2 regions of the Mesorhizobium sp. M0768 genome follow, and region 1 is predicted to be linked to the other one. Evidence: predicted binding sites of a transcription regulator. Region 1 holds the regulator's gene; the other holds the start of a gene.
The links. Region 1 encodes PhoB, which activates phosphate uptake and scavenging genes when phosphate is short. Its sites were predicted from a motif close to TGTCATNNANCTGTCAT; they were not measured.
Positions count from the first base shown of each region.

Region 1 (16,152 bases):
CGGCAAGCCGTTCATCGGCGGCAAGAACCCGTCGATCGCCGACATCCGCCTGGCGGCGACGCTCGAGTTCCTCGCCGTCATCGACTACGCGCTGCCCCAATGGGCAAAAGACTATATGGCGGCGATCGAGAAGAAGCTCGGCAAGGCCTATGCCGAGCCGGCCGGCGACGTGCGCGGCTATATCGCCTATGTGCGGTCGCAGGCCAACGCCTGAGGCACGTGCAGGCCGGCGATCGTCCGCACGTTCTGCGGGAGCCGGTAGTGATCTGAGGTAATTCTTTCTTACTCTCCCCTGTTTGCACGATGTGGGGAGCTTAAGGTTTCGTTAACCGAAACCCTTTCTACTGGTATCCACCTCCAGCTTGCGACCACGGATGTACTGGCGCGGATGGAAAGCAAAGGTCGGCTGCTCGCCGGCCTTTGCTTATTGCAGCCCTGCCGAAGTTTGCGGCTGACGGCGCTTCACGACGCCTGAATGGCTGATGAAGCGCGTTGCCGGCATCTTGCCATCGCCGATGTGGGCCCTACCATCGAAGTAGTCCCGTCCTCGATGGCGGTTCAAGGACAGAGGCCCTGTCATGAAAAGCATTGCTGGAATGATGGTGATTGCAGGCGCCATGCTGGCGGGTGCAGCCGGTCAATCGAATGCAGCGACGCTCAACACCATGCCCGAGGTCGGGGCTGCCATCCAGGCGTGCTGGACCCCTCCGGCGAATGCCGGGAATTCCACCGTCACCCTGAGCTTCAGCTTCAGGCGCGATGGCACGCTGATCGGCCGGCCCAAGCCGACCGCCATCCGCGTCGCCGGCGAGGAGAAGACGCGCCAAGCTTTTGTCGACGCGGCGGTCGCGGCCGTGGACCATTGCCTGCCGTTGAGCTTTTCACCGGCGCTGGCTGAAGGCATCCCGGGCAAGGTGTTCACTCTGCAATTCAACTCGCCCAAACAAGAACAGGCTGCACCGCGAGTGAAGGCTTCGCCTTGATCTTTTCCGACAACCGGATTCCACTTTTCGGGACCTAATGCATGTCGCGCAAAAGCGTGCAGCGGTTTTGCGACAACGACATGCATTAGACAAGAACCTAAGCGCGTCGCATGACGCCCGGTCGACCGCGATGCGCTTTAGTGGCGCCTTCGTCTCGCCTCGACATGTCGCGCCAGTTCCGGCACCTCGAAGACATAGTCGCTCCAAGCCGATTCCGGTATCTGGCCGGCGAGATAGCACTCCAGCAAAAGCCTCTGCTCGTGGTCGAGTGGCCTCGGTGCGCGTTCATGGTCCAACCAAAGTGAATGGAACAGATTCCTGGTCAGGTCCGCGACAGTGAAGTGGATCGACATTTGCGGTCTCCTCCTTTGGCCGCTCAACGCCGATCCCAGGGCTAAGGTTTCAGCGACGGCCGGCCGGTAACGCCGGATTGATCGCGATGCCGAACCCGCCGCGCGCATCAAACTTCGCCGTGGCGGGCGTCCGCCGGCGTTGCTGCCGGTTCGTCTCAATCTTGAAATAAAAATGTAATATTGAATTTACACGAGTGGATCTAATACACTAGAGCTAAAGTCTCTGGTGGCGGTTTGATCTACTTCAATTAGGAAAAACTGATTTAGCTAGTACTTATCCATAGTCGACAAAGAAATCCTGTTCTCGGTGCAACAAGGATAATGGTCGTTCCAATGACACGCTTCTGGCCCCTCACGATTCTGATGCTGGTGTCGGCAATAGCCGTTGCGCTCGGCACATCCTTCTCCTACGCGGATAGCTGCGGTGCCATCAGGAGCCAATTGCTTTCGGCGGGGCGCAGCGGCGGGACCAGCCCCGAGCTTGCCCAACTGCGCCGGCAACTCGCCGCGATTCAAAAGCTTGAGAGACAACGCAGATGCGCAGCGAAAACCGCCGGCTTCTTCTTCAATCCCTGCGCCGACCTGGTCAGCAGCAAGGCGGAGGTGCAACGGCAGATCGCCAGACTGTCGAATTCGAGCAGGGACACGTCCGGACTGAAGGCCAGGTTTGTCGCGCTGGGCTGCGCCGCCCCCGCTGCCAAGAAACAGCCGGCGCAGCAACGCCCGGCACCCAAGGCCCAGTCCGCAGGCACAACAATTGGCGGCAATCGGATGCTGTTTTGCGTTCGCTTGTCGGACGGATATTTCTTCCCCGCGCCAAAATCGCAGTTCGCCAAGAGCGACGATCTGAAGGAAACGGTCGATCAGTGTCGCTACATCTGCGACGATGCCGGCGTCGACCTCTATATGCTGAGCGACGCCACTCGCGAGACCGAGGAGATGGTCGCGCTCGAGTCGGGAAAACCCTATGTGGAGCTACCTGCCGCGTTCCGGTACCGCGACGACGCGAACTTCAAGGCCTGTGACGTCAAGCGCTATTACCAGCGCGTTGCCGAACTCAGGGCACGAACCGTGACACCGGCCAACATGAGCAACGCCATCATTCCGTTGCCGACCGCAAAGCCGGATCTTGGCGTCGTCGCGGAAATTCCTGAATCCGGGATCGAAACTGCCGGTGCGGCTCTCGCAGGGGCAAAAACGTCGGTTTTCGAGGTGCCAGGGACTGCCCAGCATCAGTCGATCGAGAAAGCGATCGGCGCGCGGCCGGTGAGAGTGGTCGGGCCGGCCTTTTTCCCGGCGGACTGACCAGGGCGGGCGATGTTCCGAGACGGCTGGCCGGATAGCCGCTTCAAGGCCTGGAGCCGTGCGCATCGACCGACGTCGGCTGGTTATTCGCAGACCATGCGGGCCCGTTTACCGGGCTCGCTGACATTCTTGCAAGTTAGCGGCTTCGTCGGCTCCGGCGACAGCATGGGCGGGTTGTTGGTGACCCTCCTCCGAGGCGTTGCAACGGAAGCCGCGCTCCTGCGCACCGCCGGCCTTTTCGGCGTTTGCGGCGCCACTGGAAAGACGTCGGTCTCCAGTTGCGACTGTTCGGCTTGCGCCTGCGGCGAAGGCCTGTCCCAGAAACGGCGAACATCGAGCGGCTTGGGAATGATGACGGTGCCGTCATAGCTGCGCGCGCAGCCGCTTCCCAGAGGCAGCGCCAGGCACAGGAAGACAGGCAGAATCCGTCGAGACATCAGCAATACCCCTGCAAGCTTATAACGCTGCTTCGGCCTAACCGACAACCGGCGGAATAGGGCGAAGGGAGTAGATACCGTGAAGTAGAAGTCGTCGCACTTCCAGTGGAAGGCGTTGCTCGAAGATCGAGCGCCGGGTCGGGCGCGGATGGAGGTCCAGCGCGAGTTAGAACCTTGCGATTCGTCAACGCTTCCAGCGTAAGGCCATGGTGCGATCGCACCATACCAAAGCCGCGCTCAGTGGCGACAATGGGATATTCGAAGTTCCGCTCCTCCAGTTACGGGCGGGAGCAGCGACCGCCGGCAAGAAACAGGGTCAGATTTACCCCAACGGACCTGTTTCGGCGATGGCGCGGCCATGACACGTTCTGGCTGCATGCAACGCGCTCCCGTCCGGCTTTTTTCTTTTAAAGCCGGTGGCTGCGATCGCCGAGCAGACGATGCCGGCCGGAATTCACGCAAGCTGCTGATTCCAGCGGCAAACCGCGGCCCATGCCGACAAAAGCCCGCGGCCGCTCCTTCTTAACCCGGCTGGACGTCGTTACCGGAGCGACATGAAACTGTCATGCGACTGTAATAATCGGGGGCTATTGGCCTCAGCGGGCGCCGGAGGAATGGCGCCGAGAGACCATATTCCGAACAGGAGCAGGCCACATGAGACATTTCATCCGCTCGGCGGCCGTTGCGATTGCAATGGCTGCGGCGACGACCACCCTCACCCTGTCCGCCGCGCTCGCCGCGGACATCTCCGGCGCCGGCGCCACCTTCCCCTACCCGATCTATGCGAAGTGGGCCGACACCTACAAGAAAGACACCGGCGTTGGCCTTAACTACCAGTCGATCGGTTCCGGCGGCGGCATCAAGCAGATCAAGGCCAAGACCGTTACCTTCGGCGCTTCGGATGCGCCGCTCAAGGGCGACGAGCTTGAAGCGTCCGGACTGGCTCAGTTCCCGATGGTGATGGGCGGCATCGTTCCCGTCGTCAATCTCGAAGGCATCAAGCCGGGCGAGTTGGTTCTCGACGGCCCGACGCTGGCCGACATCTTCCTCGGCAAGATCACGAGCTGGGATGACGAAGCGATCAAGAAGCTTAATCCCGACGTCAAGCTGCCTTCGCAGGCGATCGCGGTCGTTCACCGTTCCGATGGTTCGGGCACGACGTTCAACTTCACCTATTACCTCGGCGACGTCAGCGCGGACTGGAAAGAAAAGGTTGGCGTCGACAAGGCCGTGGAATGGCCGGTCGGCATCGGCGCCAAGGGCAATGAGGGCGTTGCCAACAATGTCTCCCAGACCGGCGGCGCGATCGGTTATGTCGAATATGCCTACGCCAAGCAGAACAAGCTCACCCACACCGATATGATCAACAAGGACGGCAAGAAGGTCGAGCCCACCGCGGCGGCGTTCTCGGCGGCAGCGGCCAATGCCGACTGGAGCTCGCAGCCGGGCTATGGCGTCATCCTCGCCAACGAGCCGGGCGCCGAGTCCTGGCCGATGACGGCGGCAACGTGGATCCTGCTCTACAAGAAGCCGGATGATGCGGCGACCACCGGCGAAGCGCTCAAATTCTTCGCCTGGGCATACGACAAGGGCGACGAGATGGCCGGCGAGCTGGACTACGTTCCGATGCCCGACAAGGTGGTTGAGAGCGTCAAGGCCATGTGGGCCAAGGAAGTCGTCGGCGACGACGGCAAGCCGCTCTACTCGGCTATGTAATCTCCTCCAGGGAGGACGTCGATGGCGCCCTCCCTGTTGCCTTTAATCGCGAGGACCCAATGACCATCGCTTCCGATGCCATGCCATCATCTGCAGCAGCCCGGGCCAGGGAAGCTACGGTGCGGCGCTTCGCGCTCACAGATGCCATATTCCGCGGACTTACCCGCGCTTCCGCAATTCTTGTGCTGGTCATCCTCGGCGGTGTCGCGATCTCGCTGTTTGCCGGCTCATGGCAGGCGCTGTCGTCGTTCGGTTTTTCTTTCCTGACGACTGAGAGCTGGAATCCTGTTACGGAAAAATTTGGCGCACTGGCGCCGATCTACGGCACGCTGGTGACGGCGGCCATTGCCATCCTGATCGCGGTTCCGATCGGCATCGGCATTGCAGTCTTTCTCACCGAGCTCTGCCCGCGCCCGCTCAGGCGCCCGATCGGCATAGCGGTCGAGCTGTTGGCCGGCATTCCTTCGATCATCTACGGCATCTGGGGCCTGTTCGTGTTCGCGCCGTTCCTGCAGACGACGATACAGCCCTTCATCATCAACATCTTCCACGGCGTGCCGGGACTATCCAGCCTTTTCGCCGGCCCTCCTTACGGCATCGGCCTTCTGACCTCGGCGCTGATCCTCGCCATCATGGTGCTGCCCTTCATCACCTCGATCACCAAGGACGTCTTCGATACGGTGCCGGCGGTGCTGAAGGAATCGGCCTATGGCATCGGTTGCACGACCTGGGAAGTGACCCGGCGCGTGGTCATTCCCTATACCCGCATCGGTATCATGGGCGGCGTCATGCTTGGCCTCGGCCGGGCACTCGGCGAAACCATGGCGGTGACTTTCGTCATCGGCAACGCACATCGCATCAGTGCCTCCCTGTTCGCGCCGGGCACGACGATCTCGGCGACCATCGCCAATGAATTCACCGAGGCCGACGGCGACCTCTACACCTCCTCGCTGGTTTCGCTCGGCCTGATCCTCTTCGTCATCACCTTCCTGATCCTCGCCGCCGCCCGCTATATGCTGATGCGGATCGACGCCCGTACGGGAGCCTGACCGATGTCGACATCCTCATCGCTCCACAGCCGCCGCAAAGCCAGGAATTCGGTGATGATGGCGCTTTGCGTCGTCGCCGCCGGCATCGGGCTTGCCTGGCTGGCGCTCATTCTCGGCGCGTTGGTCTATAAGGGCACAGCCGGGCTTTCGCTCGCGGTCTTCACCGAGATGACGCCACCACCGGGCGAGGCCGGCGGCTTGCTCAATGCCATCACGGGCAGCCTGCTGATGACGATCATCGCCGTTGTCGTCGGCACGCCGATCGGCGTGCTGGCGGGAACCTACATGGCCGAGTATGGACGCTTTTCGCGCATCACCACCGTCGTCCGCTTCATCAACGACATCCTGTTGTCGGCGCCGTCGATCATCATAGGCTTGTTTGTCTATGAGCTGATGGTGCGGCCAATGGGACATTTCTCGGCCATTGCCGGCGCCGTTGCGCTTGCCATCCTGGTCATTCCGGTGGTCGTGCGCACCACTGAAGACATGCTCAACCTGGTGCCGAACGCGTTGCGTGAAGCCGGTGCCGCGATCGGCGCGCCGCGCTGGGTGGTGATCCGTTCGGTCGCCTACCGCGCCGCATTGTCCGGCATCGTCACCGGCATATTGCTGGCGATAGCACGCATTTCCGGCGAGACGGCGCCGCTGCTCTTCACCGCGCTCAACAACCAGTTCTGGAGCAGCAATATCAACGCGCCGATGGCCAGCCTGCCGGTGACCATCTTCCAGTTCGCTCTCAGCCCTTACGAGGAATGGCAGCAACTGGCGTGGACCGGCGCACTCATAATCACCCTGACGGTTCTGGGCTTGAGCATCCTCGCCCGCAGCCTTACCGGACGCAGAGAGGACAGATGACACAGATGTTGTCCCCAGACATGACGATGGCCGAAACGGTCGCCGAGAAGACGAAGATCGAGGTCAAGAATCTCAACTTCTACTACGGCCAGAGCAAGGCGCTGAAGGACATCAGCCTGTCGCTGCCTGAGCGCAGTGTCACGGCCTTCATCGGCCCTTCGGGCTGCGGGAAATCGACGCTGCTGCGTGTATTCAACCGCATCTATGAGCTCTACCCAAAACAGACGGCCGAGGGCCAGGTGCTGCTCGACGGCAAGAACATTCTCGACCGGTCGCAGGATCTCAACCTCCTCAGGACCAAGATCGGCATGGTGTTCCAGAAGCCGACGCCGTTCCCGATGTCGATCTACGAGAACATCGCCTTCGGCGTCAGGCTCTACGAGAACCTCGGCAAGTCCGAGATGGACGGCCGCGTCGAACAGGCGTTGAAGCGCGCCGCGCTGTGGAGCGAGGTCAAGGACAAGCTCAACGCCAGCGGCTTGAGCCTATCCGGCGGCCAGCAGCAGCGGCTCTGTATCGCCCGCACCGTGGCCGTGAAGCCGGAAGTCATTCTGCTCGACGAACCGGCTTCGGCCCTCGACCCGCTGTCGACTGCCAAGATCGAGGAACTGATCGACGAATTGCAAGCCGACTACACGATCGTCATCGTCACCCACAACATGCAGCAGGCGGCGCGCGTGTCGCGCCAGACGGCCTTCATGTATCTGGGTGAACTGGTCGAGTTCGACCGGACCGAGAAGATCTTCACGTCGCCCCGCGAGAAGCGCACGCAGGACTACATCACTGGCCGCTTCGGCTGAGCCGTTCCGATCATGCATATGAGGACAGGACCATGGGCGAACACACAGTCGCTTCTTTCGACGAGGATCTCGAGCAGATCAGCAAGCTGATCCGCGACATGGCCGACCTCGCCGGTTCGATGGTCGGCGGGGCGACCAAGGCGCTGTTGAATTCCGACAACGTGCTGGCGCAACGCGTCGTTTCCGACGACGCCATCATGGATGCGCGTCAACGCGAACTGGACGACCGCGCCATCACCCTGATCGCCAAACGCCAGCCGATGGCCCACGATCTTCGCCATGTGGTCGGAGCGATCCGCATGGCGGGCGACCTCGAACGCATCGGCGACCTTGCCAAGAATATCGCCAAGCGCGTGAGTGCGGTCGGCCTCAGCGCCACGCCGCGGGACCTGTCGCATTCCATCGACGCGATGGCGCAGCTGGTTCTCATCCAGGTGCAGGGTGTCATCGAGGAATATGCTGCAGGCGATGCGGCCGCGTTGGCCAAGCTTCGTGCCGCCGACGAGCGCATCGACGTTAAATACACGTCCGTGTTCCGCGAGCTGTTGACCTACATGATGGAAGATCCGCGCAACATCACCGCTTGCACGCACCTGCTGTTCTGCGCCAAGAATCTGGAGCGGATCGGCGACCATGTCACCAACATCGCCGAAAATGCGTATTATGTGCTGACCGGCGAGCAATTGCCGGTCAATCGTCCGAAGCAGGACGAAACGACAATGTCCGCACCGGTGACATGATGGGGGTGCCCAGCCGATGATCGCACCACGCATAATGGTGGTGGAGGACGAGGAGCCGTTGGGTGTGCTGCTCCGCTACAATCTCGAATCCGAAGGCTACCAGGTCGAGGTGGTGACACGCGGCGACGAAGCCGAGATCCGTTTGCAGGAGAATGTGCCCGACCTTTTGGTGCTCGACTGGATGATACCAGCGGTTTCCGGCATCGAGCTCTGTCGTCGGTTGCGGGTGCGCCCCGAAACCGAGCGGCTGCCGATCATCATGCTGACCGCGCGCGGCGAGGAGAGCGACCGGGTGCGCGGTCTTTCGACCGGCGCCGACGACTATCTGGTCAAGCCGTTTTCGACACCGGAATTCATGGCCAGGGTCAAGGCGCTGCTGCGGCGCGCCAAGCCGGAAGTGCTGTCCAGCGTGCTGAAGGTCGGCGACATCGTGCTCGATCGCGAATCGCACAGGGTCTATCGCAAGAAGAGCGAAATCAGGCTCGGGCCGACCGAATTCCGGCTGCTCGAGTTCATGATGCGGCATCCGGGCCGTGTCTTCTCGCGCAGCCAGTTACTCGATAATGTCTGGGGGGAGACAATCTACATCGACGAACGCACCGTCGACGTGCATGTCGGGCGGCTGCGCAAAGCCGTCAACAACGGCCGGATGCCGGATGTCATCCGCACCATCCGCGGCGCCGGCTATGCGATCAGGGAAGATTGACCCGCCTGGTCAGGCTACGTTCTTTCTGACGCTGGGCCTCATTTGCGCGCCCGGCGCGAAAATCTCCTGGTCGACGAAGCTTAACGCCCGCATCGCGCAGCCTTCGCGGATCAGAGGCAATTCGTTCGGCTCTGTATCGAAGGAGATCGAGCCTGAATGCTGGCCGCCGGCGGTCTGGGCGATTGCCTTCCGCAAGGCCGGCTCGATCAGATCGAAGGCGGCGGCACTGGCGCCGACCATCGCGACCGGTGCCGGATCGATCAGCGCGAACAGCGAGCCGAGACCGAAACCCAGCGCTTCGCCGGCCTTGCGGTAGGCCTCGCGTTCCGGCCCATCTTTCTCGCGCGCCCGGGCCGCCAGTGCGCGCATGTCGGCGTCGCTGACGTCGGCGACCGGTTCGCTGTCTTCGCTCATCTGCCTGGCGTTGCGCCAGATGGCGTAGTTGCCGGCATACGCCTCGATGCAGCCGCGCCGCCCGCAACGGCAGAGCGCGCCGCCCGGACGATGGATCATGTGGCCAAATTCGCCGCCCGAGGAATGCGTCCCGGTGAACAGTTCGCCCTTCAGCACCAGCCCCATGCCGATGCCATGCGAAAGCAGGATGGCGATGAAGTCATCGCGATAGCGATCCGGATTGCGCCAGCGCAAAGCCACCGCCATCATGTTGCAGTCGTTCTCCACCGTTGCCGGGATGCCGAATTCGTCCTCCAGCATGTCGGCAAAGGCGATGTCGGTCTGCGGCGTGATCGGCGACCACAGCATGGCGCGTGCAGGGGAGTCGGTAATGCCCTGAATCGCCAGGGCGATGCGGGCGACACTGCGGACGTCAAGATCTGGATCCTGCAGCCGGCGCCGGACGATGGCCATGCATTCACGGATCAGCTCGTCGCGCGGCATAGTCAGCGTGTCCAGCCGGCGCTGTTCCTCGGCGACCACCTGTCCCGTGTAGTCGATAATGGCGGCCGAAAGGAAATTCAGCGACAACACCACGGTCAGCACCGCCGCCGCTTCCGGGTTGAGGGCGAGGCCGACTTGCGGACGACCGCGTTTCAACGAAACGGGCTCACTTGGCTTGCTCTCGGCGAGGATGCCTTCCCGTATCAGGTCGGAAGAAATCGCCGATATGGTCGAATGACTGAGGCCGGTGGTAGCTGCGATCTCAGTACGCGATGGCTGGCCGGCCCGGCGCACCGCCGAGATCACCATCGCCCGGTTGCGCCGGCGCAAATCGTCATGGCGGATTCCGACCGACATTGTTTTGCTTTCCTCCCGGTTGCCGCGGCCGCTCATGAACCGGAAGCCGTCGGTAATGTCCGACAAATAGTGTCGGATGAGGCAAATAGTGTCAGATGCAGGTGGCGCTGTCATCGTTTATTCCGACGCTCGAAAAAACTCGCAGAGTCATCAAAATCCATCAGAATCGATGTTGACAGCAGCCGGAGATCGGACCAGTATTTTTTCGAGGCTCGAAAAAATTAGAGCTTCTAAGCTGGTCTTTGAGCCAATTGGTCACGCCGTACGCGGCGCAGGGAGGATATGATGAAGAAATTCACGACCGCCATTCTGGCGGGTGTCGCCATGACGCTGGCGCTGGCGTCGGTGGCGCAGGCTAAAGACAAGGTCATCGGCGTTTCCTGGTCGAACTTCCAGGAAGAGCGCTGGAAGACCGACGAGGCCGCAATGAAGGCGGCCATCGAGGCCGCAGGCGACAAGTATATTTCCGCCGACGCACAGTCCAACCCCGGCAAGCAGCTCACCGACGTCGAGAGCCTGATCTCGCAGGGCGCCAACGCACTGATCATCCTGGCGCAGGACGCCTCGGCCATCGGGCCGGCCGTGCAAAAGGCGCTGGACGAAGGTATTCCGGTTGTCGGCTACGACCGGCTGATCGAGAACAAGGACGTCTTTTACCTGACCTTCGACAACAAGGAAGTCGGCCGCATGCAGGCCCGGGAAGTCTTCAAGGTGAAGCCGGAAGGCAACTACGTCTTCATCAAGGGTTCGGGTTCCGATCCGAATGCCGATTTCCTGTTTGCCGGTTCGATGGAGGTGCTGAAGGCGGCAATAGACAGCGGCAAGATCAAGAATGTTGGCGAGGCCTATACCGACGGCTGGCTGCCGGCCAACGCTCAGAAGAACATGGAACAGTTCCTGACCGCCAACGACAACAAGGTCGATGCCGTGGTCGCGGCCAATGACGGCACTGCCGGCGGCGTCGTCGCCGCGCTGACAGCGCAAGGGCTGGCCGGATCGGTTCCGGTTTCGGGCCAGGACGGCGACCACGCCGCGCTGAACCGCATCGCGCTCGGCACACAGACCGTGTCGGTGTGGAAGGATGCGCGCGAGCTCGGCAAGAATGCCGCCGAGATCGCCTCGCAACTGGCCGACGGCAAGCAGATGACCGACATTGCCGGCGTGAAGGATTTCACCACGCCCGGCGGCAATGCCGTCAAGTCGCTGTTCCTGACCCCGGTCGCCATCACCAAGGACAACCTCAACGTCGTCATCGACGCCGGCTGGATCAAGAAAGAAGAGGTCTGCGCCGGCGTGACGGCTGGCACTGTTGCAGTCTGCAACTGAGCCGACGTTTCCGAGAAGTCCGAACGCCGCGGCCGCTCGCCGCGGCGTTTTTCAACAAGAGTTGTTTTTCCGCTTCCGGCGGATAACTTCTAGGCTGCTTCCGGCATCCGCGACAGACGGCAACCCGGCGGGAGAAACATCATGACCGACACGACGTCCAACACGCCGGTCGACAACACGGCAGACCGGGCACGGGAATCCGAGCTCGGCATCGTTGCCCGATTTCTCAAGGCAACCGAACTCGACACGCGCATGCTCGGCATGGTCGGCGCGCTGCTGGTCATCTGGGTCGGCCTGCATGTCGTTTCCAGCGTACGGCTCGGCGTCAATCCGTTCGACTTCGACAGCCGGACCTTCCTGACGCCACGCAATCTCTGGAACCTGTCGGTGCAGACTTCCGCCGTGGCCATAATGGCTGCCGGAATGGTGCTGGTTATCGTCATGCGCAATATCGACCTGTCGGTCGGTTCCGCCGAAGGCCTGATCGGCGTGGTCATGGGCTTTGCGCAGGTGCATTTCCTGGTGCGAATGATCGGTCTGCAATTAGGCAATCCCTGGATCTGGATCCTGGCACTGGCCATCGGCCTGGCGCTTGGCCTTCTGATCGGAGCGTTCCAGGGATACATCATCGCTTATCTCGAGGTGCCGGCCTTCATCGTGACGCTGGGCGGCCTTCTGGTCTGGCGGGGTGCCGCATGGTGGGTCGCCAGCGGTCAGACGATTGCGCCGCTTGATGCCACTTTCCAGCTGATGGGCGGTGGGCCGGCGGGTTCGATCGGCGCGCGATGGAGCTGGATCGTCGGAATTGTCGCGTGCCTGGCGGTTGTGTTCATGCTGCTCAACGGGCGGGTGCAGCGCAAGCGGTTCCGCTTTCCGTTGCGCCCGATCTGGGCCGAGACGTTCCTCGGTGTCCTCACCTGCGCTGTCATCATGGGCGCCATATGGCTTGCCAATTCCTATCCTTGGCCGGTCGGCATCGTGAACAGATATGCGGCGGCCAACAATATAACGGTTCCCGAAGGCGGGCTGTTCATCGCCCATGGCATCGCCATACCCGTGCTGATGGCTGTAGCCGTAGGGCTGATCATGACCTTCATCGCCAAGCGTACCCGTTTCGGCCGCTATGTCTTCGCCATCGGCGGCAATCCGGAAGCAGCCAACCTTGCCGGTATCAACACGCGCTGGGTGACCATGAAGGTGTTCATGATCATGGGCGTGCTGGCGACGATCGCCGCGGCGATCTCGTCAGCCAGGCAGAACTCGTCGACCAATGCGCTGGGCACGCTGGACGAGCTCCTGGTCATCGCGGCGGCGGTGATCGGCGGCACGTCGCTCGCCGGCGGCTCCGGCACAGTGCTCGGCGCCATGCTCGGCGCGCTTTTGATGCAGTCGCTGCAGTCCGGCATGGTGCTGCTCGGCATCGATTCGCCGCTGCAGAGCATCGTTGTCGGAGCCGTGCTGGTGGTCGCGGTGTGGCTCGATACCGTCTATCGCAAACGGGTCTGAGCATGATCCCGCAAGGTGGAAACCGGTTTTCGTACAACTTGGTGCTCAAGCAGGATCTATAGGGAGGAAGGACGAGCATGGCAGACAAATCCGCTCCCACGCCGCTGATCGACATGCGCAACATCTCCATCGCTTTCGGCGGCATTCGCGCTGTCGACGATGCCTCTGTCGACCTTTTCCCGGGCGAGGTGATGGCTTTGCTCGGTCACAACGGTGCCGGCAAATCGACGTTGATAAAAATCCTGTCCGGCGCCTACAAGCGCGATGCGGGCCAGATTTTCGTCAACGGCGAGGAGGCTTCGATCTCCAATCCCCGCGACGCCAAGAAGTACGGCGTCGAGACGATCTACCAGACGCTGGCGCTGGCCGACAATGTCGATGCGGCCGCCAACCTGTTTCTCGGCCGCGAGCTGATGACCGGCTGGGGTACGCTAGACGACGTCGCCATGGAGGCCGAGGCGCGCAAGGTGATGGGCAGGCTCAATCCGCGTTTCCAACGCTTCAAGGAGCCGGTGGTAAAGCTTTCGGGCGGCCAACGGCAGTCGGTGGCGATCGCCCGCGCCATCCTGTTCAATGCTCGCATCCTGATCATGGACGAGCCGACGGCGGCACTCGGGCCGCAAGAGACGGCGCAGGTCGGCGAACTGGTCAGGCAGCTCAAGGCCGACGGCATCGGCATCTTCCTGATCAGCCATGATATTCACGACGTGTTCGAGCTTGCCGACCGTGTCTGCGTCATGAAGAACGGTCGGGTTGTCGGAACGGCGCGCACAACCGACGTCACCCAGGACGAGGTGCTCGGCATGATCATCCTCGGCAAGTGCCCACCCGGCGCCATTCCGGGGCCGGGCGCGCTGAAGATCGCCGCATGAACGAGAATTAGCCGGCTAATCACACGCCGCCAAAATGTGCCAGCCGTCACCATGCTTTGGCCTCGCCATTGTGTTGGCGTCAGGACTTGCCCATAAAGATGCCGAACCGTCCACGGGACGTATCAGCAATTGAAGAAGCTTTTTCCGACCGTCGCTTTTATCGCCGTCGCGCTGATCAGCCTGACGATGGCGGGTTTTGCCTATTTTGCCACCCAGGAGGCGGCCCGCATTAAATTCGAGGCGACGGCAGACGACGCGCTTAACCGGATCGAAAGCCGCATCGACCTGGACCTGTCGCTGCTGCGTTCGACCCGGGCGCTGTTCGACGCACGCAATGGCGGTATCTCGCAGGGCGAGTTCAAGGCTTTCTTCAACGCGCTCGACGTCGACAATAATTTCGCCGGCCTGCGCGGCATCGGTTTCCTCCGCCTGGCGAAAACTGGCAACGAGGCGGCGGTCGAGCGCGACATCCTGCACGATCACGGCGCAAGCCATCCGATCTATCCCGACACGAACTTACCGTGGCGTACGCCCATCGTGCTGTTCGAACCGCTGGATCCGTCCAACAAATCCAGCATCGGCTACGACATGTTCACCGGGCCGGCGCGGCGCGAGGCGATCGAAAAGGCGATGGCCGACGACCAGCAGCACGCCAGCGGGCTCGTGCAGCTCGGCAAGGATACGGGTGCCGCGCAGACCTTTACCGGGTTCCTCGTCTTCGTCCGGCTCAATGTCGAAACCGCGCCGGACGCCGTGAACGCGACGAGATCCTCGACTGCCGGCTTCCTTTATGCGGCCTTCCGCGCCCGTGATCTGTTCCAGGCTGCGCTCAGCCGGGCACCATTGCTGCCGGTCAACACCGAGATCTATGACGGCACGGTGGACAGCGACAACCTGCTGTTCCAATCGGAAACGCCGCCTGTTTCGAGCCTCGGCGACAGGCTGCTGGTCACCCGCAAGATCACCGTCGCCGGCCGGCCGTGGGTCGTCCTGTTCAGGCCGACAAGTGCTTTCTCGCAACCTTCCTCGCGCGCCATCCCGGTGATGCTCGGATTGTTCGGACTGCTGCTTGCGGGCGCCATCGCGCTGGTGGCCCGCTATCAGGAGCGGGCCTATGAGGCGGTCTCGCTGCTTCACGAAACGACCGAAAAGAGCCTGCTGGAAAAAGATCTGATGCTGCAGGAGATGAAGCATCGCATCAAGAACTCGATCACGCGGGTGCTGGCAATCGCGCGCCAGACAGCATCGCACACCACCGACGTCCAGGAATTCTCGGCTTCTTTCTCGGCCCGGCTGCAGGCGATGGCGGCTTCCCAGGACATGCTGACGCGCTCACGCTGGCAGAAAGCCGATCTCGGCGACCTGCTGCGCATCGAGCTAGGCCAGGTGTTCGGCAGTGAGCTTCCTGAAGGGCTGCTGTCGGGACCGCAGGTTCTTCTCGATGAAAAGACGACGCAGGCACTCGGCCTCGTCTTTCACGAACTGGCGACGAATGCGCTGAAGCATGGCGAAGCCGGCAATTCAGTCGGTGCGCTGAAGGTCGACTGGTCGCTCGAAGCCCGTAGCGGCACCCGGACATTGGCTCTCAACTGGCGCGAGGCCGGTCAGAAGAAGCTCGAGACACCGGCAAAGAGCGGTTTTGGCACCAGACTGATCGATCTCAACGTCACGCGCGAATTGCGTGGCACAATCAGGCGCGATTTTCGCGAAGATGGCTTGAACGTGGAAATCAAGGTTCCGCTGCCGGCCTGAAACACCGTCTCGTGGGCCGCATCGCAACAGCGCTTTAAAGAGCAAACGCGGAGACAGGTGGCCTGCCTCCGCGTTTGCTGTCCGCCTGGAGCTCGAAACTAGTTGCAGCGAGCTGTGTAAATCCGGCCGTGACGATCTCTGTATTGGCAGTAGCCATTTTGCAGACGGCGAACGAGCAGACCGCCAATCGCACCAGCGCCGGCGCCGATCAAAGCGCCCTTGCCGCCGCCGACAGCGCCACCAATGAGCGCGCCGCCCACAGTGCCGATACCCACGTTCTCTTCCGTGGTGGTGCAGCCGCTGACCGCAACCACGGCAACCATGGCAATAATCATCTTCCGCATGGAGTCATCCTCACTTTTGTCCTCACTTTAATAAGCTCCAGCCGCCATTTAGCATGAAAGTACGGCCTTTGCCCGCACGATTTCATTGTTGATTAAGATAGTCTTTTTCGGGGCGTGCGCCGTTCGATGCTACCACGAACCCGGAAATCTCCAA
Region 1 is NZ_JAMYPD010000004.1:225,441-241,592, reverse strand. It holds gene NKI08_RS07800 (glutathione S-transferase family protein) at 1-214, shown strand, start outside; gene tolA (cell envelope integrity protein TolA) at 579-983, shown strand; gene NKI08_RS07790 (hypothetical protein) at 1,121-1,336, opposite strand; gene NKI08_RS07785 (DUF2865 domain-containing protein) at 1,670-2,641, shown strand; gene NKI08_RS07780 (hypothetical protein) at 2,725-3,078, opposite strand; gene pstS (phosphate ABC transporter substrate-binding protein PstS) at 3,733-4,794, shown strand; gene pstC (phosphate ABC transporter permease subunit PstC) at 4,854-5,843, shown strand; gene pstA (phosphate ABC transporter permease PstA) at 5,847-6,698, shown strand; gene pstB (phosphate ABC transporter ATP-binding protein PstB) at 6,695-7,498, shown strand; gene phoU (phosphate signaling complex protein PhoU) at 7,531-8,238, shown strand; gene phoB (phosphate regulon transcriptional regulator PhoB) at 8,255-8,944, shown strand; gene NKI08_RS07745 (ROK family protein) at 8,954-10,198, opposite strand; gene xylF (D-xylose ABC transporter substrate-binding protein) at 10,484-11,524, shown strand; gene NKI08_RS07735 (sugar ABC transporter permease) at 11,666-13,030, shown strand; gene NKI08_RS07730 (ATP-binding cassette domain-containing protein) at 13,108-13,902, shown strand; gene NKI08_RS07725 (CHASE domain-containing protein) at 14,032-15,654, shown strand; gene NKI08_RS07720 (YMGG-like glycine zipper-containing protein) at 15,753-15,998, opposite strand.

Region 2 (16,152 bases), on a different contig from region 1:
GGCGAGGTTCGCATCGGCGAGGTCGAACTGGAACTGGACGTGCCGGAACTGCCCTTTGCGGTACCGCTCGGCAGCATCCGCGTCACCGAATGCCAGATGGTCAACCAGTTCAAGGGCTCGGCCAAGGCGCCGCCGCAATTCACCCGCGGCTACGGCCTCGTCTTCGGCCAGAGCGAGCGCAAGGCGATGGCCATGGCGCTATGCGACCGCGCGCTGCGCGCCTCGGAGTTGGGTGAGGATGTCATCGCCGCCGCGCAGGACGAGGAGTTCGTCATCTCGCATTCCGACAATGTCCAGGCGACCGGCTTCGTCGAGCATCTGAAGCTGCCGCATTATGTCGACTTCCAGGCCGAACTCGACCTCGTGCGCCGCATGCGCGCCGAGCATGATGCCCGCGAAAATGCCGGCAAGGCCGAAGAAAAGAGGCAGGCAGCGGAATGAGTGCACAACCAGCGGACATCGCCACCTACAACTTCGCCTATCTTGACGAACAGACCAAGCGGATGATCCGTCGGGCGATCCTCAAGGGCATCGCCATCCCCGGCTATCAGGTGCCGTTCGCCTCGCGCGAAATGCCGATGCCCTATGGCTGGGGCACCGGCGGCGTCCAGGTCACCGCTTCGATCATTGGCCCGGACGATGTGCTCAAGGTCATTGACCAGGGCGCCGACGACACCACCAATGCGGTTTCGATCCGCGCCTTCTTCAAGAAGGTCGCCAATGTCGCCGTCACCACCGAGACGGCCAAGGCGACCATCATCCAGACCCGCCACCGCATCCCTGAATATCCGCTGAGTGCCGGTCAGGTGCTGGTCTACCAGGTGCCGATCCCCGAGCCGCTGCGCTTCCTCGAGCCGCGGGAAACGGAGACGCGCAAAATGCATGCGCTGGAGGAATACGGCCTTATGCATGTGAAGCTCTACGAGGACATCGCCAGGCACGGCCGCATCGCCACCACCTACGCCTACCCGGTCAAGGTTGAGGGCCGCTATGTGATGGATCCCTCGCCGACGCCGAAATTCGACAATCCGAAGATGCACCGTTCGCCGGCTTTGCAATTGTTCGGCGCCGGCCGCGAAAAGCGCATCTACGCGCTGCCGCCCTTCACCGATGTGGTCAGCCTCGATTTCGAGGACCATCCGTTCGAGGTGCAGATCTTCGACCAGCCCTGCGCGCTGTGCGCGGCCGAGAACGTCTATCTCGACGAGGTCATCCTCGACGACCATGGCGGCCACATGTTCGTCTGCTCCGATACCGATCATTGCGAGAAGCGGCGCGCGGAAGGCCACTGCGGCCATCTCGCGCCCGAGACCCATCTTGCCCCAGAAAAAACGGAGCCGGCGCAATGACAGACGAACCGCTGCTGCGCGTTTCGGCGCTGTCCAAATTCTACGGCTCGCGCGTCGGCTGCGAGAACGTCACTTTTGACCTCTGGCCGGGCGAAGTGCTGGCGGTGGTCGGCGAATCCGGTTCCGGCAAGACGACTTTGCTCAACTGCCTGTCAACTCGACTGCTGCCGAGCTCCGGCACCGCCAGCTACCGGATGCGCGACGGCCAGTTTCGCGAACTCTACCGCATGAGCGAGGCCGAGCGCCGCTTCCTGATGCGCACCGATTGGGGTTTTGTCCATCAGAACCCGGCCGACGGGCTGCGCATGACGGTGTCGGCCGGCGCCAATGTCGGCGAGCGGCTGATGGCGGTCGGCGACCGTCACTATGGCAGGATCCGCGAAACGGCGGTCGATTGGTTGTCTCGTGTCGAGATCGACGAAGACCGCATCGACGACGAGCCGCGCGCCTTTTCCGGAGGCATGCGCCAGCGCCTGCAGATCGCCCGCAACCTCGTCACCGGGCCGCGGCTGGTGTTCATGGACGAGCCAACCGGCGGCCTCGACGTCTCGGTGCAGGCGCGCCTGCTCGATCTGTTGCGCGGCCTGGTCACCGATCTGGGCCTGGCGGCCATCGTCGTCACCCACGACCTTGCAGTGGCACGTCTGCTGTCGCAGCGCATGATGGTGATGAAGGACGGCCGCGTCGTCGAAAGCGGCCTCACGGACCGCGTCCTCGACGATCCGCGCGCGCCCTATACCCAGTTGCTTGTCTCCTCGATCCTGCAGGTGTGACGATGGAACGCATTTGCCTGGCACCTACCCCCACCCCGCTGCTTCGCAGCGACCCTCCCCACAAGGGGGAGGGTAAAACGCCGGCGCCCTACCTCCCCCTTGTGGGGAGGTCGGACCGAAGGTCCGGGTGGGGGTACTCCGGCCCGCAGACGAATGACGATTGGAGAACCCTCTGATGGCAACCCCGCTCGTTGTCTCCGATGTCGCGAAGAGCTTCACCATGCATCTGCGCGACGGCATCAAACTGCCGGTGGTCGCTGGTGTCTCGTTCGCGATCAGGGCCGGCGAATGCGCCGTGCTCGGCGGCCCGTCCGGCGCCGGCAAGAGCTCGATCCTGAAGATGCTCTACGGCAATTATGCCGCCGACGAAGGCCAGATCATCGTCCAGCACGAGGGCGGGCTCATCGATCTCGCCTCGGCCAGCCCGCGCACCGTGCTTGCCGTGCGCCGGCTTACCATCGGCTATGTCAGCCAGTTCCTGCGCACCGTGCCGCGTGTCCCTGCGCTCGATGTCGTGGCCGAACCGCTGGTCGAGCGCGGCGAGGAGCGCGAGGTCGCGCACGGCAAGGCACGTGCCTTGCTGGCGCAGCTCAACCTGCCGGAAAAGCTCTGGGCGCTGCCGCCGGCGACGTTCTCCGGCGGTGAACAGCAGCGCGTCAACATCGCGCGCGGCTTCATCACCGAGCACCCGATCCTGCTGCTCGACGAGCCGACCGCTTCGCTCGACGCCAGGAACCGCGATTTGGTGATTTCCCTGATCGCCACCAAGAAGGCGGCGGGCGTCGCTTTGCTCGGCATCTTCCACGATCACGACGTGCGTGAGGCGGTGGCCGACCGTATCATCGACGTGACCGCCTTCGCCGCCGGAAAAATTGCCGCATGACCAGGAAACTGTCGGAGGCGCCGCTGATCCACGAGACGGCGGAAGTCGAGAACTCGACGCTTGGCCGCTGGACCGAGATCGCCGAGCGCTGCCGGGTTTCCGAAAGCACGCTCGGCGACTATTCCTACATGATGCAGGACTGCGGCGTCTGGTGCGCAACGATCGGCAAATTCGCCAACATCGCCGCAAGCGTGCGCATCAACGCTACCAACCATCCGACCTGGCGGCCGACGCTGCACCATTTCACCTATCGCGCCTCGGATTATTGGGACGACGCCGAGCACGAGAGCGAATTCTTCGCCAAGCGCCGCGCCAAACGCGTCACCATCGGCCACGACACCTGGCTCGGCCACGGCTCGACCATCCTGCCCGGCGTCACCGTCGGCGATGGCGCTGCGGTCGGTGCCGGCGCGGTGGTGTCGAAGGACGTCGCGCCCTACACCGTCGTCGCCGGCGTGCCGGCCAAGCCGATCCGCGAACGCTTCGACCGCCGCACCGCGGAGCGCTACCAGGCGCTCGCCTGGTGGGACTGGGACCATGCAAGGCTGCGCGCCGCGCTCGACGATTTTCGGGAATTGTCGGCGGAGGCGTTTCTGGAGAAATATGGCGGCTGAGGGTCGTGAATGGTGAATGGTGAATGTGAATGGGGGCAGCGGACAGGTTTCGAGGCTCAGGGAAGCCGTTCTTATCACCATTCACCATTCGAGCTTCTCGCGCCGAGTTGATCCCGCCCCGCTCCAGGCTGTGGGCAGTAACAAAACTGACATCGTTCCGACACCGCAGGTTCATGCGGCTGCGCTAGCCAGGGTAAACAGACCTTCAATTGCGATTGGACTGGAGCCTGCACCATGTCAGCTACGCTCGAAATCCGCGGCGTCACCCGCCGGTTCGGCAAGAACACCGCCGTCAGCAATGTTCACATCGCGATTCCGCAAGGCCAGATGGTCGGCATCATTGGCCGCTCCGGCGCCGGCAAATCGACGCTGCTGCGCATGATTAACCGCCTCATCGATCCCAGCCAGGGCTCCATCCTGTTCAACGGCGTCGAGGTCTCCGGGTTGCGCGGCTCACCGCTCCGGCGATGGCAGCGCGACTGCGCCATGATCTTCCAGCAGTTCAACCTGGTGCCGCGCCTCGATGTGCTGACCAATGTGCTGCTCGGCCGGCTCAATCACCGTTCGACCGTGTCCAACCTATTTGGCATGTTCTCCCGCGGTGAATGCGCCGAGGCGGTTGCAGCCCTCGAGCGCCTCGACATCGCCCGCACCGCCCTGCAGCCGGCCGGCACGCTTTCCGGCGGCCAGCAGCAGCGCGTTGCGATTGCGCGCGCCATGATGCAGCAGCCGAAGGTGTTGCTGGCGGATGAGCCGATTGCCTCGCTCGATCCGCTCAACGCCAAGGTGGTGATGGATTCGCTGCAGGATATCAATTTGCGCGAGGGCATCACCGTCATCACAAATCTGCATACGCTGGATACGGCCCGCACCTACTGCAACCGCATCATCGGCATGGCCGCCGGCAAGGTCGTCTTCGACGGCCCGCCTGAAGCCCTCAACCGCGAGGCCGTGCGCATGGTCTACGGCGCCGACAGCAATGGCGGCGAAATCTCCGAGGCCATCACCTCCACCAGTGTCGCCATCAAACAGAAAATCGCTGCATCCGCCGGACCGCTCGAGCCCGCATTCCCGGGATATTGAGAACGGCCTGATCGCCCGCCCGCGTCAAAGGCACCTGTCAAAAAATTCGAACGCTACCGGCGCGAGGCCGGGACCAACAGGAGAGAGATAATGTTCAGGAAGATGGTTTTTGGCGCCGTTTCATTGCTCGCCATCGCGGCAAGCGCCGCTCACGCCCAGGATATCAAGGAATTCCGCATCGGCATCCTTGGCGGTGAAAACGAAGCGGACCGGCTGCGCAACTTTCAGTGCCTCGCCGATCACCTGAAGTCCGAATTCGGCTTCGAGAAGGTCTCGCTGTTCCCGGCCGCCGACTATGACGGCGTTATCCAGGGCCTGCTCGGCGGCACGCTCGATTTCGCAGAGCTTGGCGCGTCGGGCTATGCCAGCGTCTACCTCAAGGATCCGAACGCCGTGACCCCGATCCTCACCACCCAGCAGACCGACGGCGCGACCGGCTATTATTCGATCGGCCTTGCGCTGAAGTCGTCCGGCATCACCGACATCAAGTCGGCCAAGGGCAAGAAGCTCGGCTATGCCGACCCGGATTCGACCTCCGGCTACCTGATCCCGCTGACCCAGATCCCGAAGGACACCGGCGCTTCGAACGAAACCTTCTTCGCCTCGACCCAGTTCAATGGCGGCCACGAGAACAACCTTCTCGCGGTTCGCGACGGCAAGGTCGATGTTGCGGTTGACGACTCCTCGGGCATCGGCGACTTCAAGAACGGCTACACCTCCGGCACCTTCCACAAGGAAGTCGCCAAGGGCGCCGTGGACCCCAACGATTTCGTTGAAGTCTGGCGCTCCGGCTTGATCCCGAACGGCCCGCTGGTCGTGCGCACCGCACTCGGCGGCGACATGAGCGCCAAGCTCGCCAACTTCTTCACCGGCCTGCCGGCCAAGGACAAGCCTTGCTTCGAGGCCATCGAAGGCGGCGATTTCACCGGCTATGTTCCGGTGAAGCCGGACTTCTACAGCGTCATCGTCGAAGCCCGCAAAGCCGCGATCGGCGGCTGACGACAATTGCGAAAAGGACGGCGTCCATTAGAGCGACGTGCGTCCACTTGGACGCACAAAGTACGCTCTAACACTTAGATGCCGCATCGTGCTTTCCGAAAGTCGACTTTCGGGCCGATGCGGTCGCCGCCCTTTTTGTGTGTCCGCTCGTGACCCCGTATGACCTTCGCCGCTACAATTCGTTCAGACGCGGTCCGGCAGGCAGCAGACGCCTGGCGACGCCAGACGTCCTTGCGCCGGTTCTACACGGCGCTCGGCATCGGCTCACTGCTTGTCGCCATGTGCACAGCCATGTGGTTCGCCGACGAGGCCAATGCCGGACATTTCTTCGACCGGCTGCCGCACATACTGGATTTCCTTAGTTGGCTTGTTCCCAAGGACTGGAACGACGTCTGGCGGGCGCTGTTCGACATCGCATCGCCGCATGACAAGGGCAGCCAAGAGTTCAACTTCCCGCTTGGCCGCGTCTATCTCTGGGGCGGCTTTTATCTACCCGAATATTTCGAGCTGATGCTCACCACGCTTAACGTGGCGCTGGTTTCCACTTTCATCGGCTTTGTCTTTGCGGTGCCCTTTTCCTTCATCGCCGCGCGCAACTTGACGCCCAGTCCGATGCTCAGGCTCGTTGTCAAGCGCTTCATGGAACTGCTTCGCGCCTTCCCCGAGATCGTCATTGCCGGCCTGTTCGCAGCCATCCTCTCGACCGGCCCGGTCGCAGCCATCATCGCCATCGGCCTGCATTCCATCGGCGCCCTCGGCAAGCTCTTCTACGAGATCAACGAAAACATCGACATGCGCGCCGAAGAAGGCCTGCGCGCGGTCGGCGCCAACTGGTTCGAGCGCGTGCGCTTTGCCGGCCTGCCGCAAGTGCTGCCCAATTTCATGTCCTACACGCTGCTCAGGATCGAGATCAATGTGCGTATCTCGACCATTATCGGCGCGGTCGGCGGTGGCGGCATCGGCGAGGAACTGAAGCTCTCCATCTCGCGCGGCTTCGGCGCCAAGACGCTGGCATTGGTGCTGCTGCTGTTCACGACGATCTTCCTCGTCGACCAGTTTTCCGCCTGGCTACGCCGCAAGCTCGTCGGCGAGCAGGCATTCATGATGGGTGCCTGACCATGATCCCAAAAAGTGGATTCCCGTTTTTGGAAAAGATCATGGCAAATCAACAAGAAGACTGCCCATGGCCGCAATGACCGCCGATGAAATGCGGTCGATCGAGGAGCGCTTCCCCCAAGTGTTCCGGCGGCCCTTGTACAAACGCTTCGGCCCGCTGGTCCTGTTCACCGGCATCCTGCTCTATCTCCTCTACGCCTTGTGGTTCTTCAGCCTGCCGCAAGTGCTGAGGGAATCGCACTGGGAGCGCCTGCCGCTCTTCCTGACGCAATGGATCAGCTACGATCTGCAGCCGGAATTCCGTCTCGACCAGCCTCAGATCACACCCAGATATCCGCGTTTTTCGGCGCTCGGCGAAGACCCGCATCCCGATTGGGTCATCACCAACGCCAACGGCTCCTACACCGTCCTGATCGACGGCCGGGCCAAATCGGTCACCTTCGACAAGGCCGAAGCGACGCTTGTCGCCAATGGCCAGGCGGTGCCGATGTCGTTGGCCAGCGGCAAACCGGTAATATCCGGCCCGGTGCCGGAGTGGATCACCGCGCATGACGATGAGATCGTCGCCAGGATGGGCTTTGCCGGCGAGGTCCGCATAACCGTCGATCGCGTCAAGGTCCGCAAACGCTTCCTCGGCTGGGCGAATTTCGTCTTCGACACACGCTCGCCCTTCTTCGGCAAGTCGCCCGGCGAGGTGGTCTCGTTGCTGATGTCCGGACCCCAGCTCAAGCCGGGCACATCAAACATTGCGCTGGCCGCCGACAATATCTGGAACAACGCCCAATGGCAGCATGGCGACGTCTGGACGAAGCTGTTCCAGACCATCGTCATGGCGTTTCTCGGCACCTTGCTCGGCGGCATCGTTGCCTTCCCGCTCGCCTTCTTCGCCGCCCGCAACATCACCCCGAGCGGCCTGCTTAGCCGGGTGCTAAAGCGGTTCTTCGATTTCATGCGTTCGGTCGACATGCTGATCTGGGCGCTGTTCTTCACCCGCGCCTTCGGTCCGGGCCCGCTGGCCGGCAGCGCCGCGATTTTCTTCACCGAGATCGGCACGCTCGGCAAAGTCTATTCGGAGGGCCTCGAGAACATCGACGACAAGCCACGCGAGGGCATCCAGTCGACCGGCGCCAACGGCTTGCTGGTGCAGCGCTATGGCGTGCTGCCGGAAGTGATCCCGGTCTTCATCAGCCAGACACTCTATCAGTGGGAATCCAACACCAGGGGCGCGACGATCATCGGCGCCGTCGGTGCCGGTGGCATCGGCCTGAAGCTCTGGGAGGCGATGCGCACCAATTCCAACTGGGCCAATGTCTTCTACATGGTGCTCTTGGTCCTGCTCGTCGTTTTCATCTTCGACAACATTTCCAATTTCCTGCGCCGCCGTTTGAGCAGGACGATCCACGACTACAACCGGATCCAGGCCGGCCAGGGCTGACAGAGGCGTTGCGCAGGCGTGCGGTTAGGGCGCCTTCCTCCATCCATTCCTGATATGCCTGTAGCCGTCGCGGTAGACGGCTTCCGAGCCTTCGGAAAAGTCGCGCCACACCTTGGTGGCCGCGGCCAGATCCTTCAGCGAGCGGCCGAACGCCTCGATCGTCAGCCAATCGTCATAACCGCTCTTGCGGATGGCAGAGAACGTCTCTTTCCAAGGGACGTGCCCGCGGCCCGGCACGCCGCGATCGTTCTCCGAAATGTGGATATGGACGATGTTCTTGCGGTTGCGCGTATAGGCCCCGATCGGGTCAGCCTCTTCGATGTTGGCATGGAACGTGTCGTACATCGCCTTGATGTGCGGCCGGTCGATCGTGTCGATATGCGCCGACAAATCGTCCATCGTGTTGAGCAGATAGCATTCGAAGCGGTTGAGCGCCTCCAGTCCGATGGTGACACCCTTGTTGCCGGCATGGTCACCGATGACGCGCTGCGAAGCGACCGAACGTTTTTTCTCGGCCGCCGTCGGCCCGCTGCCGGAGAAGACCCCGAGTGTCGAATGGAGCGGGCCGCTCAACGTGTTCGCGCCAAGCGCCTGAGCGCAGTCGATCGCCGATTTCATGTAGTCGATACCGGCCTTGCGCGTCGAGGCATCCGGCGAGATCAAATTCATCGCCGGATCGCCCATCGCCGAGACGGCGGTGCGTTGCAGCCCGATACGGTCGAGCAGCTCGCCGAGTTTCCTGTAGTTGTCCGGCGTGCCGGAGAAGACCGGTATCTCGACGCCGTCGAAGCCGGTCGCCTTGATGTCCCTCAACAACGGCTCGTGTTTTTTCGAGACACTGGTCGTCCACAACAACATGCACATGCCGATTTTCATCGACGCCCCTCCCCTTTTTACGGCCGGGCTTGCTCCTCCGGCGACTTCGCCACAAGCCCCCTCATCCGGCCGCTTCGTGGCCACCTTCTCCCCGCCGGGGAAAAGAGGTGAACGCCAGCGCCAACGATCTCCTCTCCCCACGAGGAAAGGTCGGATTGCCCCGAATTGCCTTGCAATTCGGCTGGCAATCCGGGTGACGGGGACTTCCCATTAACCGGGCGCAGCGATTAAAGCTTCGTCCACGCTCCGTTCTTCTTCGACGACTTCACGCAGGCCTCGATGAAGGCCATGCCCTCGACGCCGTCCTGCACGGTCGGGAAGACGACATCCTTGGCCGGCTTCCCGCCCTTCCGGCGCGCTGCACGAATAGCCCGCGCGGCTTCCTGATAGATGTTGGCGAAACCTTCGAGATAGCCTTCCGGATGCCCTGGCGGAACGCGGCTGACGCGCCCGGCGACGGGGAGCGCGCCGGCGCCATTACGGGTAATCAACTGCTTCGGCTGGCCGAACGGCGTGTACCAGAGATAGTTCGGGTCGGCCTGCATCCATTCGAGGCCGCCCTTCGAGCCGTAGATGCGCAATTTCAACCCGTTCTCGTGGCCGGGCGCCACCTGGCTTGCCCAGATCATTCCCTTGGCCGGGTGCGACCCGCCGACCGGCTTGAAGCGCAGCAGCACATTGATGTTGTCGTCGAGCAGCCTCCCCGGCACGAAGGCATCGAGATCGGCCGACAACGAATCGAGCTCCAGCCCGGAGACGAAACGGGCAAGGTTGTAGGCATGCGTGCCGATATCGCCCAGCGCACCGCCGGCACCCGCCTGCTTCGGGTCAGAGCGCCACGCTGCCTGCTTCTGGCCGGTGGCGGCCAGGTCTTCGGTCAGCCAGTCCTGCGGATATTCCGACTGCACGATGCGGATATCGCCGAGCAGTCCCTTGGCCACCATCTCGCGTGCCTGCCGCACCATCGGATAGGCGGTGTAGTTATGCGTCAGCACGAACACCTTGCCGGTCTTCTCGACCAGCGCGGCCAACCTCTTCGCCTCGGCCAGCGACGTCGCCAGCGGCTTGTCGCAGATGACATGGATGCCGGCCTCGAGAAAAGCCTTGGCTGCCGGCACGTGCACGTTGTTCGGCGTGACGATGGCCACCGCCTCGATGCCATCCGGCCGCTTGGCCTCCGCCTTGGCCATCTCGGCATAGGAGCCGTAGCTGCGTGCCGGATCGAGCCCAAGCTCGGCCGCCGAGGCCTTGGCGCGCTCCGGATTCGACGAGAGGGCCCCGGCAACCAGCACGAACTCGTTATCAATGCGCGCCGCGATGCGGTGCACCGCGCCGATAAAGGCGCCTTGTCCGCCGCCAACCATGCCGTAGCGGATCGGACCGCCTCCCGTTTCCGTCTTCGATGCGCCAACCATGATTTTCTCCCTCGTCACTGAAATACCCCTCCGCTTGAGGGGAAGGTGGCCCGCACGGCCGGGTGGGGTTGGTTCATGCCGAGCTCTACGCCCGGCGACCCCACCCCGATCCGCTGCGAGGATCGACCCTCCCCTCGAGGGGGAGGGATATCTGTGCTAGATCCCCATCATGCCGCGCAGCACCTTTTTATCGGTCGTGCCGCCGGCGAAGTCGTCGAATGCTTTTTCCGTCACCCTGATGATGTGGTGCTGGATGAAGGGAGCGCCTTCGGCCGCACCATCCTCCGGGTGCTTGAGGCAGCATTCCCATTCCAGCACCGCCCATGAATCGTAATTGTATTGGGTGAGCTTGGAGAAGATGCCGCTGAAATCCACCTGCCCGTCACCGAGCGAGCGGAAACGCCCGGCACGGTTGGTCCAGCTCTGGTAACCGGAATAGACACCTTGCCGCCCGGTCGGATTGAACTCGGCATCCTTGACGTGGAACGCCTTGATCCGCTCGTGGTAGATGTCGATGAATTCGAGATAGTCGAGCTGCTGCAGCAGGAAGTGCGACGGGTCGTAGTTGATGTTGCAGCGCTTATGGCCGCCGACCGCATCGAGGAACATCTCGAATGTCGCGCCGTCGAACACGTCCTCGCCTGGATGGATTTCGTAGCCGACATCGACGCCGTTCTCGTCATAAACGTCGAGGATCGGCTTCCAGCGCTTGCCGAGTTCGGCAAACGCTTCCTCGATCAATCCCGCCGGCCGCTGCGGCCAGGGGTAGAGGTATGGGAAGGCCAACGCGCCGCAAAACGACACCGACGCCTTGAGCCCGAGATTCTTCGACGCCTTGGCGGCGAACTTCATCTGTTCGACCGCCCATTGCTGCCTGGCTTTTGGATTGTTGTGCACCGCAGCCGGCGCGAAGCCGTCGAACTGCGCGTCATAGGCGGGATGCACCGCCACCAGTTGCCCCTGCAGATGCGTCGACAGTTCGGTGATCTCGACGCCGGCATCGGCGCAGATGCCCTTCACCTTGTCGCAATAGGCCTTGGAGGAGGCTGCCTTCTCGAGATCGAACAATCGGGCGTCCCATGTCGGGATCTGCACGCCCTTGTAGCCCAGACCAGCCGCCCATTTGGTGATCGAGGCCAGCGAATTGAACGGCGCGGCGTCGCCCGCAAACTGCGCCAGGAACAGACCAGGCCCCTTCATCGTCGTCGGCATCGGCATCTCCCTACGTTTCACGACCAAGCATAGCGCCGATTGAAAACAGGGCCAGCGTCTTTGGTCTCTTTGCACAGCGCGCTCAGCGCCGCTATTCTGGTATTACCAAATGCCGAAATCTGGTCAAGCCATTTGACGCGCTGCCGCGGTCCTGCAACCATGCCGAGTTAGGCCACATGTTTAAGTATAATCAATAGCATAGACAGGAGCCAACGCTTGATGGCAGCACTTCTTGCCGTCCAGATGAAATTACTGTAGACCTCCCATCAGGCCCAATTGGTCGAACCAGTTTGCAAAAAATGCTGGGACGCCTTGGGGAAGAATCATGCGGCACGCTTCGGCAGAGTGCGCCGCAGGCGAACTGGTACAGGCGATTCTGGGAAGGATAGACCATGCATCTTTCGACGCACAATTGGATGCGGGCGGAGCCGCTGGAAACGACGCTCAAGCGCATCAAGAAATTCGGCTACGAGTCGATCGAGATCTCCGGCGAACCCGATCAGTACAAGCCCAAGGAGACGCGCGCACTGTTGAACGAGTACGGCATTCGCTGCTGGGGAGCGGTGACGCTGATGCTGGGCGAGCGAAATCTCGCCGCCAAGGACCAGGGCCAACGCGAGCGCTCGGTGCAGTATGTCAAGGACGTGCTGACCATGGTCAGCGAACTTGATGGCGAGATTATCACGCTGGTTCCGGCCACCGTCGGCAAGGTGGTGCCGGACGGCACCGAGGAAGAGGAGTGGAAATGGGTGGTCGACGCCACCCGGGAATGCTTCACCCACGCCAAGAAGGTCGGCGTCAAGATCGCGGTCGAGCCACTCAACCGCTTCGAGACCTATCTGTTCAACCGCGGCGCCCAGGCACTGGCGCTGGCCGATGCGGTCAGCCCCGAATGCGGCGTCTGCCTCGACGCCTACCACATCCACATGGAAGAATTTAACGTCTACGACGCCATCCGGCAGGTCGGCAAGCGCCTGTACGACTTCCATGTCGCCGACAACAACCGCTTCGCCGCCGGCCTCGGGCAGATCGACTGGCCGAAGATCGTCGGCACGCTGAAGGAGATCGGCTATGACGGCGCGCTGACCAATGAATTCGTCGCCCCCGTCGACCGCACGCCGGCTGCCCCCTATCCCGACATGGTCGAACGCAACCCCGTCGACATCTCGCCGGAGCAGCTGAAATTCATTCAGGACCACGGCTCCAGCGTGCTCACGGAGAAATTCTACACCGACCAGATGCGCATCAACGCGGAAACGCTGCTGCCGCTGATCAAGTAGCCGAGCCGTTTGGAAAGAGCCCTTCCGCCTCACCGCGGCCGGGCCGAGGATGAACATGCGCATCAAGACGGTCCAAGCCTGGTGGGTCCGCATACCGATCGAAGCCGCGAAGCAGCACCGCAGCGACTTCGGTCAGGTGGCGACGTTCGACGCCGCCATCCTGCGCATCGAGACCGACGACGGGCTGGTCGGCTGGGGCGAGGGCAAGAATGCCGCCGGCAGCGCCGGCAGCTACGGCGCCCTTGTCCATTTGCTGAACTACGAGGTCGGCCCGCAGCTGGTCGGCCGCGACCCGGCTGACATCGGCGTCATCTGGGAGATGCTCTATAATGGCACGCGCCACGACAGCGCCGCTCGCGCCGGCCACGCCATGCCGCAATTGGCGCGACGCGGCATGAGCATCGCGGCTATCAGCGCCGTCGACATCGCATTGTGGGACATTCTTGGCAAATCGCTCGGCGTTCCGGTCTGGCGGCTGCTCGGCGGCCGCAAGCTGGACCGCATGCCGGCCTATGCTTCCGGCGGCTGGGCCACTGCGGAAGCCATCGGCGACCAGCTGCAGTCCTACATCGCCAAGGGCGGTTTCAAGGCGCTGAAGATGCGCGTCGGCGCCATGGACGGCGCCCCACATATCTCGGCCGCTCGCGTCCGTGCCGCCAGACGGGCGCTCGGTCCCGATATCGACCTGATGGTCGACGCGCACGGCACCTACACGGTGGCCGAAGCCAAGCGCTTTATCCATCTCGCCGGCGACCTCGATCTCGCCTGGTTCGAGGAGCCGGTGATCGCCGACGACAAGCCCGGCATGGCCGAGGTGCGCGCCTGCGGTTCGATCCCGATCGCCACCGGCGAAAGCGAGGCGACGCGCTATGCCTTCCGCGACCTCGCCGTGCTCAAATCCGCCGATATCTTCCAGCCGGATCCGGCCTTTTGCGGTGGCATCAGCGAGGCGATGAAGATCGGCACCATCGCCAGCGCCTTCAATCTGCGCTTTGCGCCGCATCTTTGGGCCGGCGCGCCCTGCTTCTTTGCCGGGCTGCATGTCTGCGCTGCTTCACCGGCGAGCTTCACCGTCGAATATTCGCTCGGCGCCAACCCGATGATCCACGATCTGATCGAAGAGACTGTCGAAGCAAAGGACGGTATGGTAGCGATCCCTGATAGACCCGGGCTGGGATTCACCATTTCGGAGCGGTTCCTGGAGGCGCACGCGCAACACGGCTGACATGAAAGAAAAGAACCTTCTCGCGGAACTCGCCGCCTATCTGTTCTCCCATTCGGACAAGGAGACGGGCCGCACGCCGTCGGAGCGCGAACTGGCAGAGCATTTCAGCGTCAGCCGCGGCCAGATCCGCGAGGCGCTGGCCATTCTCGAGGCCATGCGCATCGTCGAGCGACGGGCGAAATCCGGGATCTATATCGATACGAAGCAGGCGAGCGTCGAGGCGATGGCGCTGTTCGCCCGCGCCGGCCTGCCGCTCGATCCCGTCCAGATCTACGAGACGGTCGAGTTGCGCAAGATCCACGAGATCAAGGCCGCCGAACTTGCCTGTTCACGCGCCACCGAGGAGAATTTCGAGCGGCTGCGCGAGATCCTGAAGGCCTCCGAGGATCGCATCGCCGCCGGTGAAGGGCTTGCCCGGGAAGACCGCGAGTTCCACCTCGAGATCGTGCGGGCGACCAAGAACAGCGTCTTCCACAATATCTGCAGCGTCTACTACATGATGGGTGAACTGCGCCTGCCGATCTATTTCAACGATCCCGAACGCAGCGTGCGCTCCCATGCCGAGCATATCCAGATCTACGAGGCGCTGCTGCGCCGCGACGGCAATCTCGCCCAGGCGCTGATGAGCGCCCACCTGCAAGGCGCGGAAAGCTACTGGAAGGGGCTGATCGAGGGGCGGGGGGCGGAACCGGAAAGCCCTGCGCTCGAAAAGGCCTGAAATGCCCAAGATCCTGTCAACACACAGACTGCACCCTCGTGCCGCTTCCATGCTGACCGGGGCCGGCGAACTCGTCGTTGCTTCCGCCCTCGATGCGGCCACGCTGGCCGCCGAGGCAAGGAACGCCGATGTCATCATCGTTCGCGCTCCCTTGCCTGCGGCGCTTTTCGAAGGCGCGAAGAAGCTCAGGGCCGCGATCCGCCACGGCGCCGGGCTGGACATGGTACCGATGGAAGCGGCCAATGCGGCCGGCGTGCTGGTGGCGAATGTGCCGGGGGTGAACGCGCGATCTGTCGCCGAATATGTGATGTTCGCGGCGCTGGCGCTGCTTAGGCGCTTCCGTGTGTTGGACCGCGACTTGCGTGCGAAGGGCTGGCTGGCGGGCCGCGAACACACGGTGGTAGCCAGCGAGCTAGCGGGCAAGACGATCGGCATTGTCGGCCTCGGCGCGATCGGTCAGGCGGTTGGCCACATCGCCGCCCATGGGTTCGATCTGAATGTGGTGGCGACGACGCGCAGCATGCGGCCGGCGCCGGACAGGGTCGGCTTCCTGTCGATCGATGCACTCATCGAGCAGAGCGACATCATCATTCTGTGCTGCCCGCTGACGCCGGAAACACGGGGGCTGATCAGCCGCGAGCGCATTGCGCGGATGAAGCCGGATGCGCTGCTGATCAATGTTTCGCGCGGGCCGGTGATCGATGACGACGCGCTGATCGAGGCCTTGCAGAAGGGGCGCATCGGCGGCGCTGCGCTCGATGTTTTTGCTACACAACCGCTACCGCCCAACCATCCTTATTTTGGCTTCGACAACGTCATCGTCACCCCGCACATGGCTGGGATTACCGAGCAGTCGATGATGCGCATGGGCGTCGGCGCGGCTGGCGAAGCCTTGCTGGTGCTGGCCAACAGATTGCCGGTCAATCTGCGCAACCCCGAAGTGGTCGAGCACTACCGGCGGCGGTTCCCTGCCGATTTCTGAAAGCGCCCCAATTTTCCCGAATTCGCCGGCGATGGTGCCGGCATGGCAAGCGTCACAAAATTTCTGCTGACCGCCGGCTTCTGCGTGGCGACGGCGCAAGCCTTCGCCAACGAACAGGGCAGCTACGTGTTCTGCGACAACGGCATACGCTGCCTGGCGGCGCCCTGTCCATCGAACAGCGCACTCGACCTT
Region 2 is NZ_JAMYPD010000003.1:408,731-424,882, forward strand. It holds gene NKI08_RS06430 (carbon-phosphorus lyase complex subunit) at 1-441, shown strand, start outside; gene NKI08_RS06435 (alpha-D-ribose 1-methylphosphonate 5-phosphate C-P-lyase PhnJ) at 438-1,349, shown strand; gene phnK (phosphonate C-P lyase system protein PhnK) at 1,346-2,122, shown strand; gene phnL (phosphonate C-P lyase system protein PhnL) at 2,298-3,005, shown strand; gene NKI08_RS06450 (DapH/DapD/GlmU-related protein) at 3,002-3,619, shown strand; gene phnC (phosphonate ABC transporter ATP-binding protein) at 3,854-4,702, shown strand; gene phnD (phosphonate ABC transporter substrate-binding protein) at 4,793-5,701, shown strand; gene phnE (phosphonate ABC transporter, permease protein PhnE) at 5,861-6,817, shown strand; gene phnE (phosphonate ABC transporter, permease protein PhnE) at 6,885-8,252, shown strand; gene NKI08_RS06475 (sugar phosphate isomerase/epimerase family protein) at 8,277-9,128, opposite strand; gene NKI08_RS06480 (Gfo/Idh/MocA family protein) at 9,356-10,543, opposite strand; gene NKI08_RS06485 (sugar phosphate isomerase/epimerase family protein) at 10,700-11,755, opposite strand; gene NKI08_RS06490 (sugar phosphate isomerase/epimerase family protein) at 12,148-13,035, shown strand; gene NKI08_RS06495 (mandelate racemase/muconate lactonizing enzyme family protein) at 13,091-14,260, shown strand; gene NKI08_RS06500 (FadR/GntR family transcriptional regulator) at 14,262-14,978, shown strand; gene NKI08_RS06505 (hydroxyacid dehydrogenase) at 14,980-15,960, shown strand; gene NKI08_RS06510 (hypothetical protein) at 16,003-16,152, shown strand, end outside.
Region 2: a site for PhoB is predicted at 3,756-3,772, ahead of phnC (phosphonate ABC transporter ATP-binding protein). Genes of this name have one in related genera too.